4 regions of the Rhizobium sp. AC44/96 genome follow, and region 3 is predicted to be linked to each of the others. Evidence: predicted binding sites of a transcription regulator. Region 3 holds the regulator's gene; each other region holds the start of a gene.
The links. The regulator PhoB, encoded in region 3, activates phosphate uptake and scavenging genes when phosphate is short. The targets are predictions, from matches to a motif close to TGTCATNNANCTGTCAT.
Positions count from the first base shown of each region.

Region 1: A6U87_RS26060 (DUF47 family protein) is a predicted target of PhoB. The motif match lies at 917-933, and genes of this name have one in related genera.
Region 2: A6U87_RS24550 (esterase-like activity of phytase family protein) is a predicted target of PhoB. The motif match lies at 1,327-1,343, and genes of this name have one in related genera.
Region 4: A6U87_RS08635 (DUF1045 domain-containing protein) is a predicted target of PhoB. The motif match lies at 810-826, and genes of this name have one in related genera.

Region 1 covers NZ_LXKO01000039.1:126,049-128,249, reverse strand. The annotation lists gene A6U87_RS26070 (MgtC/SapB family protein) at 1-259, shown strand, start outside; gene A6U87_RS26065 (BA14K family protein) at 312-767, opposite strand; gene A6U87_RS26060 (DUF47 family protein) at 986-1,627, shown strand; gene A6U87_RS26055 (inorganic phosphate transporter) at 1,627-2,201, shown strand, end outside.
Region 2 covers NZ_LXKO01000037.1:160,838-163,038, forward strand. The annotation lists gene A6U87_RS24550 (esterase-like activity of phytase family protein) at 1-1,188, opposite strand, end outside; gene A6U87_RS24555 (murein L,D-transpeptidase) at 1,436-2,201, opposite strand, start outside.
Region 3 covers NZ_LXKO01000001.1:215,428-217,628, forward strand. The annotation lists gene pstB (phosphate ABC transporter ATP-binding protein PstB) at 1-158, shown strand, start outside; gene phoU (phosphate signaling complex protein PhoU) at 202-915, shown strand; gene phoB (phosphate regulon transcriptional regulator PhoB) at 952-1,635, shown strand; gene A6U87_RS01030 (aspartate/glutamate racemase family protein) at 1,701-2,201, opposite strand, start outside.
Region 4 covers NZ_LXKO01000007.1:51,558-53,758, forward strand. The annotation lists gene A6U87_RS08630 (FAD-binding oxidoreductase) at 1-787, shown strand, start outside; gene A6U87_RS08635 (DUF1045 domain-containing protein) at 898-1,620, shown strand; gene puuE (allantoinase PuuE) at 1,719-2,201, shown strand, end outside.

The DNA of each region.
Region 1 (2,201 bases), on a different contig from region 3:
GTTGCCGAGGCGGCATCGGGCGAAAGTCGAAATTCTGACAACGACAGATCTTGCTGCGGATAGCCTTGCGAAAGTGCTCGCTCCTTACAATTGCGAGGTTCGGTTTATGGCGACCAGACGAGGAACCGATGATCGAAGGATCTTCGCGTTCGATTTGCGGTGGCGAAGTCACAGACCGGTGACGACGGAGGCGGTAGCCGGAAACTTACGAGAAAACTTCGATGTCCTTCGTTTCGTGCTGTACGAGCACGACGTGTGAGGCCGGCCAGGCAGGCTCAATCAGGTTGCCTGCGCGGCCATTCCTCGACCCATCACGGCGCCACACACTGGCGACGCGGGCCGTAATACGGCTGGTAGGTATTGTCGTAGGCCCGATACGAGCGATAGCGGCTGTAGCACCAATCGACGTGAGGGTCTCCGCTTGAACGAGCGTAGGGCTGCGAAGCGATCAGGCCGCCGAGGAGCGCGCCAGCAGCGAGGCCGCCGATGATCGCGCCGGTATTGTTGTAGTCATGGTTGTAGTGCCGCCCGTAGTAGCGGTCGCCATGGTATCGGTTGTTATAGTACCGATTGTTGTAGCCGTGCCGATATCGTCCACCGCACCGATAAATGTTGCAGCCATTCGAACGATGATTGTCGACGCCTGAATCGCCAAACGTGCCGCGGCTCTGCACCGACTGCTCGTCCCGGGAGTTCTCAGCGAATGCCGGCGAGACGCCTGAAAAGGCCGTCGCCAGAGCCAAAACGATTGTCGCAAGCCGTTTCATTTTCGTAGCCTTTCAACGCGATGCGAAACGATAGCGCTGTTGCGCCTATCATTTCAACGCGTTGCGGCTTTGCAGGTTCCATTCATCCCGCTTGTGGCTTGAAAGCAACCGCAGGCAACAAACAGAAAAAGAATCGCTCTGGTCCAATTGTGACACTTTTATTGCATGTCACGCTATTTTATGACGGGCCTCTAAAAATTAGCACACGGATGGATAGTATGCTCAGCTGGTTTCGTAAACTTCTGCCGCGAGAGGACCGGTTTTTCGACCTCTTCGCCCAACACTCGCGCACGATTGTTGGCGCAGCCGAAGCATTGAACGAATTGCTGTCGGGCAAGGACACGGAGCGCCACTGCGAACGCATCGTCGCGCTCGAGAACGAGGCAGACGACATTACCCGCGAAGTCCTGCAGGCAGTCCGCCGCAGCTTCATCACGCCATTCGACCGCGTCGACATCAAGGATCTGATCCAGTCGATGGACGACGCCATCGACATGATGCACAAGACCGTCAAGACGATCCGCCTGTTCGAGCAGAAAGAGTTCGACCCACGCATGCAGGAAATGGGAAGCGCCATCGTCAAGGCCGCGCACCTGGTTGCCGAAGCGATCCCGCTTCTCGACCGGATCAACGCCAATGCGCCGCGCCTGACGGCGATCGCCGAAGAGGTCACGCGGGTCGAGGGTCACTCAGATGAGCTGCACGACCGCGGGCTGAAGGAGCTTTTCCTCCGCCATGGCAGCTCCAATCCCATGGCCTACATCATCGGCAGCGAGATTTACGGCGAACTGGAGAAGGTCGTCGACCGGTTCGAAGACGTTGCCAACGAAATCAGCGGCATCGTGATCGAGAACGTCTGATGGATGCCACCCTCGCCTTCCCGCTGCTCGCCGGCCTGATCGCGGTTGCGTTGTTCTTCGATTTCCTGAACGGTCTTCACGACGCGGCAAACTCGATCGCCACGATCGTTTCGACGCGGGTGCTTCGCCCGCAATACGCGGTCCTGTGGGCAGCCTTCTTCAATTTCATCGCATTCCTGTTCTTCGGGCTGCATGTTGCCGAGACGCTCGGCACCGGCATCATCGACCCGGCCATCGTCTCACCGCTCGTGATCTTTGCCGCGCTGATGGGTGCCATCGTGTGGAACATCGTCACCTGGGTCTTCGGCATCCCGTCCAGTTCCTCGCATGCGTTGGTCGGCGGCCTTGTCGGTGCAGGACTTGCCAAGGTCGGCTTCAGCTCCATCGTGTGGAGCGGGCTGCTGAAAACCGCGGGCGCGATCGTCATGTCGCCGATGATCGGTTTCCTGCTGGCGCTCTTCCTGGTGCTTGTGGTTTCCTGGATCTTTGTTCGACAGACGCCATTCGCCGTCGACCGAACCTTCCGCATCCTTCAGTTCGTGTCCGCGTCGCTCTATTCGCTCGGACACGGCGG
Region 2 (2,201 bases), on a different contig from region 3:
CACGCTGGGGTCCAACACCCCCTTCGGCGCGACTGGTTTGTCGCCATCGAATTCGCTTCCGGCGATATCGGTTGCGGCAGACAAATCGACGACATTGATCGCCCTGTAAAGCGAGGTATCGCCCTTGAGGCCGAAGCCGTTGTTGCTGTCGCGAGCAAGCATCAGGAACGCCTTGTCGGAAAGCGCGACGATTTCGCTCTGCGCCGCAACCAGCGTCTTGCCCTTCGCATCCTTGAAGACTGGCAGCGGCACGACGTATTCGTGAACGAGCTTCAGATGTGCCGGATCGGCTGCATCATAGACCATCGCACGAGTGTTCTGCCGCGTCGCGCCGGAATCGCCGCCATCCTGGCGGGTTGCCGACTGCAGCACCGCGATCAGGTACTTGCCATCGGGCGTTATTGCCATGCCTTCAAGGCCTTGGTTGTTCTGGCGCCCCGTCTCCGGATCCTTCGGGTCCGGGGTCGAAGCGCCGGGGCCCGGATTGTTGGAGGCAAAGTTCAGCGCGCCCTTGCGCATCGGCAGCAGTGCCTTCGGCGGTTGCGTCGCCGCGATCAGCTTGCCGTCCGCCGAGAAGTGGTAGATGTAAGGGCCATATTCGTCGCTGATGAACATCGAGCCATCAGGCAGCCGCAAAATGGCCTCGTTGTCGAGCGCGACCTTGCCGTTGCTGGCCTGCGGCAGCGGCGGAAACTCGCCGGTTGCAGCACGAACGCCGCTTTCCGGATCGAGCCCTGTCATGTCGCCACCCTTGTCGTCGACAAGCAGCATCGAGTCGACCAGCTTCGCCTCTACTCCGGTCTGCTCCCTGCCGGCAGCCGGTACCGAGCCCGGTGCCGTCGGCGTCACCAGGATGTCAACGGTATTGATGCGCGGACGGTAATCCGTGGTGCCGGCGGCGTTGTAGCCACGGTCGGGAAGCAGCCACAGCGATCCCTTGTAGCCATCACCATCTTTGGTCCACGAGGCCGGATCGATGGCCATGCCGGAGCCGGAACCGAAGGTCTCCCCGAACTTGTCGCGCTGATTGGCCGGGATACGGCCGACAGCGACCAGTCCCCGATTGACGAAAGAGACGCCACCGACCGTCACGGTGTTGTCGGCAAACGCGGCGAAAGGCGTAAAGGCAACCGATGCAAGAAGCGCCGTGACGACAAAACGTGCCTTGGCGAAGGATGAAACGCTCATAGTAATGTCCTTTGGAAAAATACCGTGACGTCAGCCGGTACACAGACCCCCGTACACACCACGCACAGAACTCAGATCTGTGACGGCGGGTCCGGCTGCGGCCTCTCCAGCCTTCCACGCTCCATGTAGGACGGGACTATGATAGTGAAATGACAGTTAAGCGCGGGGCGGCACAAGCCACGCTCTGGGCGCAGGCGCAGCGGGCGCCGGGAAAGCTGCGCGACCTAGGGCCGCGCAGCTTTGAAGGTCAGATCTGGGCGCCGCGAGCCTTCGACGTCGCGCTGAAGGCTTTCTCGACATAGGCGTCGCGGCCGTAGACGTCGTCGAAATACTGCACCACGCCGTTCTTGTCAGGCCATGCCGTGAAATAGGCGATGTAGATCGGGAACTTCTGCGGCACCTGCACCGCATGGTTCTTGCCGGTCGCGATCTCCTGGCCGATCTTCTCGACCGAGGTGTTCAAGACGGCAGCGGCCATTGCGCGCGGGTCGGCAAGGCGTACGCAGCCGTGGCTGAGAGCGCGCATGTCACGCTTGAAGAAGCTCTTCGATGGCGTGTCGTGCATGTAGATCGCGTGCGCATTCGGGAACAGGATCTTCAGTTCGCCCAGCGCGTTGTCACCGCTCGGTGGCTGGCGCACGGAGATATTCGACGTCGAACCGTACCAGTCTACGCTCGAAGAAGGCACGGCCCTGCCGCCGACGGCAACTTCATACCCCATGCGATCCAGATAGTTCGGATCGGAACGCAGCTTCGGCAGCATCTCGTTGATGATGATCGATTGCGGCACGCCCCAGAACGGATTGAACTCGACCGTCTGGATCTGATCCTGGAAGAAGAACGTCTGGTGCGACGGCTGACCGACAACCACCCGCATCGACAGCTGTTCCTTGTTGTCGTTGTGGTAGTAGACCATGTAGGCCGGCTGATTGATGAAGACATAGCGCGAGCCAAGATCGGCCGGCAGCCAGCGTGCCTGCTCCATGGCCACGACCAGCTTTTCAATCTTCGCG
Region 3 (2,201 bases):
TCATCGTCACACACTCGATGCAGCAGGCGGCTCGCGTTTCGCAGCGTACCGCCATGTTCCACCTCGGCAACCTCGTCGAGGAAAACGACACAGACAAGATGTTCACCAACCCGGATGACCCGCGCACCCAGGACTACATCATGGGCCGCTTCGGTTGATCTCCGGCAACGGTAACCCTCAGGACATTCAAGGATAAGCCCCATGGCATCGACACATATCTATTCCGCCTACGACGACGACCTGAAGTTCCTGTCCCGCCGTATTTCGGAAATGGGCGGTCTTGCAGAACAGATGGTTTCAGACGCTGTCCGCGCCCTGGTGAACGGCGACACGGCGCTCGCCCAGAAGGTCATTTCCGACGACGTGATCCTCGACCACGCCGAGCGCGAGATCGGCGACAAGGCGATCATCACCATTGCACGTCGTCAGCCCATGGCCGCCGACCTTCGCGAAATCATGGGTTCGATCCGCATCGCGGCCGACCTCGAGCGCGTTGGCGATCTTGGCAAGAACACTGCAAAGCGCGTCATCGCCGTGCAGAGCAGCGGCGTTCCCCGCAAGCTCGCTCGCGGCCTCGAGCACCTCTCGGAGCTGGCGCTTGTCCAGCTCAAGGAAGTTCTCGACGTTTACACGAGCCGTGCTGCGGACCGCGCCAAGTCGATCCGTGAGCGCGACGAGGAAATCGACGCGATGTACACCTCGCTGTTTCGCGAGCTGCTCACCTACATGATGGAAGATCCGCGCAACATCACCAGCTGCACGCATCTTCTCTTCTGCGCCAAGAACATCGAGCGCATCGGCGACCATGCGACCAACATTGCCGAAACCATCTACTACATGGCCACCGGTGCCCAGCCGGAAGGCGAACGTCCGAAGGACGATACCGCCAACACCGTCGGCGCAGTCACTGAATAATCGTTCCGCGACCGCGCCCCCAGGAGACCGAAACGAATGATACCTAAAGTAGCTGTCGTTGAAGACGAAGAGGCCCTGAGCGTGCTTCTTCGCTATAACCTCGAGGCCGAAGGCTTCGAGGTCGACACCATCCTGCGCGGCGACGAGGCCGAGATCCGGCTGCAGGAGCGCACGCCCGACCTTCTGATCCTCGATTGGATGCTGCCTGGCGTGTCCGGCATCGAGCTCTGCCGTCGCCTGCGCATGCGGCCGGAAACCGAACGTCTGCCGATCATCATGTTGACGGCCCGTGGCGAGGAGAGCGAACGCGTTCGCGGCCTGTCCACCGGCGCCGACGACTACGTGGTCAAGCCGTTCTCGACACCCGAGCTGGTTGCCCGCGTCAAGGCGATGCTACGCCGCGCCAAGCCGGAAGTTCTCTCGTCGCTCCTCAAGTGCGGCGATATCGAACTCGATCGCGAAACCCACCGCGTTCATCGCAAGAGCCGTGAAGTCCGCCTGGGGCCGACGGAATTCCGCCTGCTGGAATTCCTCATGGCGTCGCCAGGCCGCGTCTTCTCGCGTTCGCAGCTTCTGGACGGCGTCTGGGGCCACGACATCTATGTCGACGAACGCACCGTCGACGTCCATGTCGGGCGTCTGCGCAAGGCGCTGAACTTCTCCAATATGCAGGATGTGATCCGCACCGTTCGTGGCGCCGGATACTCGATGGAAGCATAGGCTTCCATCGATCCGCCAGCAGAGCGGGCCGCTGGGGGCTCGTCTTGTGGGAACGAGCCGCCGGCTCAGGCGTCTCGCGAAACGCTCGTCACAGCGGCGGCAAGGCCCGCCGCTGGACTGCTGAGGGGTCTGGGACCATCTTTGACCAGATCGGCTGCGCCCACCATCGACGCCTGGGCGAGAGCAACGGTCGCTGCACCCTCGCGATAAGCGGCATCTGCCGCCTCGGCAATGACCGCCAGATATCCATCACGATTGCCGGCCTTGAACAGATCCCATGCCCCGGGCACGAGGCGCACTTCGAACGCCGTTTGCGTTGCCTCGGCTGCCGTGGCGAAGAGTTGCGCCGTTGGTTCCACGGTGGTTTGAACCGCGCAGAGGAAGACGATCCGGCCTCCCGCCTGAACTGCCTGTTCCGCCAAGGCAGCGTCGACGCGAAGGGTGGGAACGGACACCGTGCCGTCCAATGCGTCCACCGACGGCCCAAGGGTCGAGCATGTGAGGATAACGGCATCAGCCGTCAGGCCGAGCGATCGCAGCAGCGAAGCGGTTTCATGAGCAATGTC
Region 4 (2,201 bases), on a different contig from region 3:
CGGCGCCCGCCGTTTTCACTGGCATGTCCTTGATGCCCCGCCCGTTGGCGGTTGGCTGGAAGCGGGAGACGTCGAAGGTGGTTTCGTGCATGACACGCTTGCCGGTCGGGTGGCGCCGCGCGCGCTTGTGGCCGCGCTTGCCGCATTCCTGCGTGACGCAAAGCATGTGCGTATCGTCGAGAACAATGCGCTGGCGGATATCGACCTCACGCGCAATGTCGCGGTCACGGAAGCCGGGGATATTGCCTTCGGTCATTGTATCGTCGCCGGCGGCCACAGCTCTTTCCCGTTGCTCTCCAGCTATACCGATGGACTGACGCAACCCTTGGGGCAAGCCGTCAAGGGGCAGGCGGCCTTGTTGAAGGCCGATGTCGATCCGTCGTTGCCGACGATTTTCCGCGACGGGCTCTATGTTGTTGCCCACGAGGGTGGCCATGTCGCCATCGGCAGCACGAGCGAGAACCGTTTCAGCGATCCCTACGCCACGGACGCTCAACTGGATGCTCTGCTGGCCAGCGCGCGGGAGCTCGTTCCGATTCTGGCGGATGCACCGGTGGTCGAGCGTTGGGCGGGTTTGCGCCCCAAGGCTATCGACCGGGATCCGATGGTGGGGCCGCATCCCGACCATGAACGGCTGGTCGCGCTGACCGGCGGATTCAAGGTGAGCTTCGGCCTTGCCCACCGTCTGGCCGAATCTGTCGTCAGTGAGGTTGCGGGGCGCAAGCCGTCGTTCGAGCTGCCCGAAAGCTTCCATTTCGCCAGCCATATTCAGGTCGCTTCACGCTAAACGTGAATTAGCGTTTGCTGCCTTTCGTTATTCTGTCATGCAAATCACCTATCTGCATGCGCAATGGCAGCGCTGTGGAGCGGCGCGCCAGTTTCCGACGGAGGAACCGCATGCGCTACGCCATTTGTTTTACCCCCGCTGCAAGCGATCCCTTGTCGCATGCCGCCGCAAACTGGCTTGGGCGAAATGTGTTCTCGGGCGACATGGTCGAGCCCACGGCAATTCGCGGCCTCAGCATTCACGAAATTGCGTTCCATACCGCGGTGCCGAGACGCTACGGATTTCACGGTATCCTGAAGGCGCCGTTCCGGCTTGCGCCGGATGTTTCAGAAGCTCAACTTTTGCGCGATCTGATGCGGTTTTGCGGCACGCTGACGCCGTTTCACATCCGCCAGCTCGAAGTCGCGCGCACGGCCGCGTTCTACAGCCTTGTTCCGTCGCTGCCTTGCGAGCACATCCACTATCTTGCCTCGGCGATCGTGCAGCAGTTCGACCATTTTCGTGCGCCGCTCAGCGATGCCGATATCGAGCGCTGCGATCCCGATGGTCTCTCGGCCGCGCAATTTGCCAACCTGCATCGCTGGGGATGCCCGCATGTCATGGACGAGTTCAGGTTTCACATGCCGCTGACCGGGCCGGTCAGCCAGCAGGACATGCCGCGCATCGAGCAGGCCTTGCGCGGGGTCTTCGACCAGGTGCTCGCCGAGCCGGTGAAGGTCTCGAATGTCGCGCTGCTGTTCGAGGAGGGCAATGGCGGGCCGTTCCGGGTGCATTCGCTGCATCCGATGGGGAAGGTCAGCGCGCGGCGGGAGCGCGTTGCGGTCCCGGCCTAAGGGGTTGTGCCGTAAAGGCAAAACTCTGTTGCGTACTTTCCGTCTCGACATTCGCTGCCCGGATGCTACCGTTCGCCCGACTTTCAGAAGGTGATTTCATGGTATCCGAGACTTATCCGCGCAATCTCGTTGGTTACGGACGCAATACGCCCGATCCGAAGTGGCCGGGCGATGCCCGTGTCGCCGTTCAGTTCGTCATCAACTACGAGGAGGGTGGCGAAAGCTCGATCCTCGATGGTGACCCGGCCTCCGAAAACCTGCTGTCGGAAATCGTCGGTGCTGCCGCGTGGCCAAACCAGCGCAACCTGAACATGGAGTCGATCTACGAGTACGGCTCGCGCGCCGGCTTCTGGCGGCTGTGGCGCATGTTCACGGATCTGAAGGTTCCGGCGACCGTCTACGGCGTAACGCTGGCAATGGCGCGCAATCCGGAAGCCGTCGCGGCGATGAAGGAAGCGGGCTGGGAGATCGCCAGCCATGGCTACCGCTGGTTGGAATACAAGGACTTCGCCGAAGATCTCGAGCGCAAGCACATTCAGGAAGCCGTGCGCCTGCACACCGAGCTGACGGGCGAGCGTCCG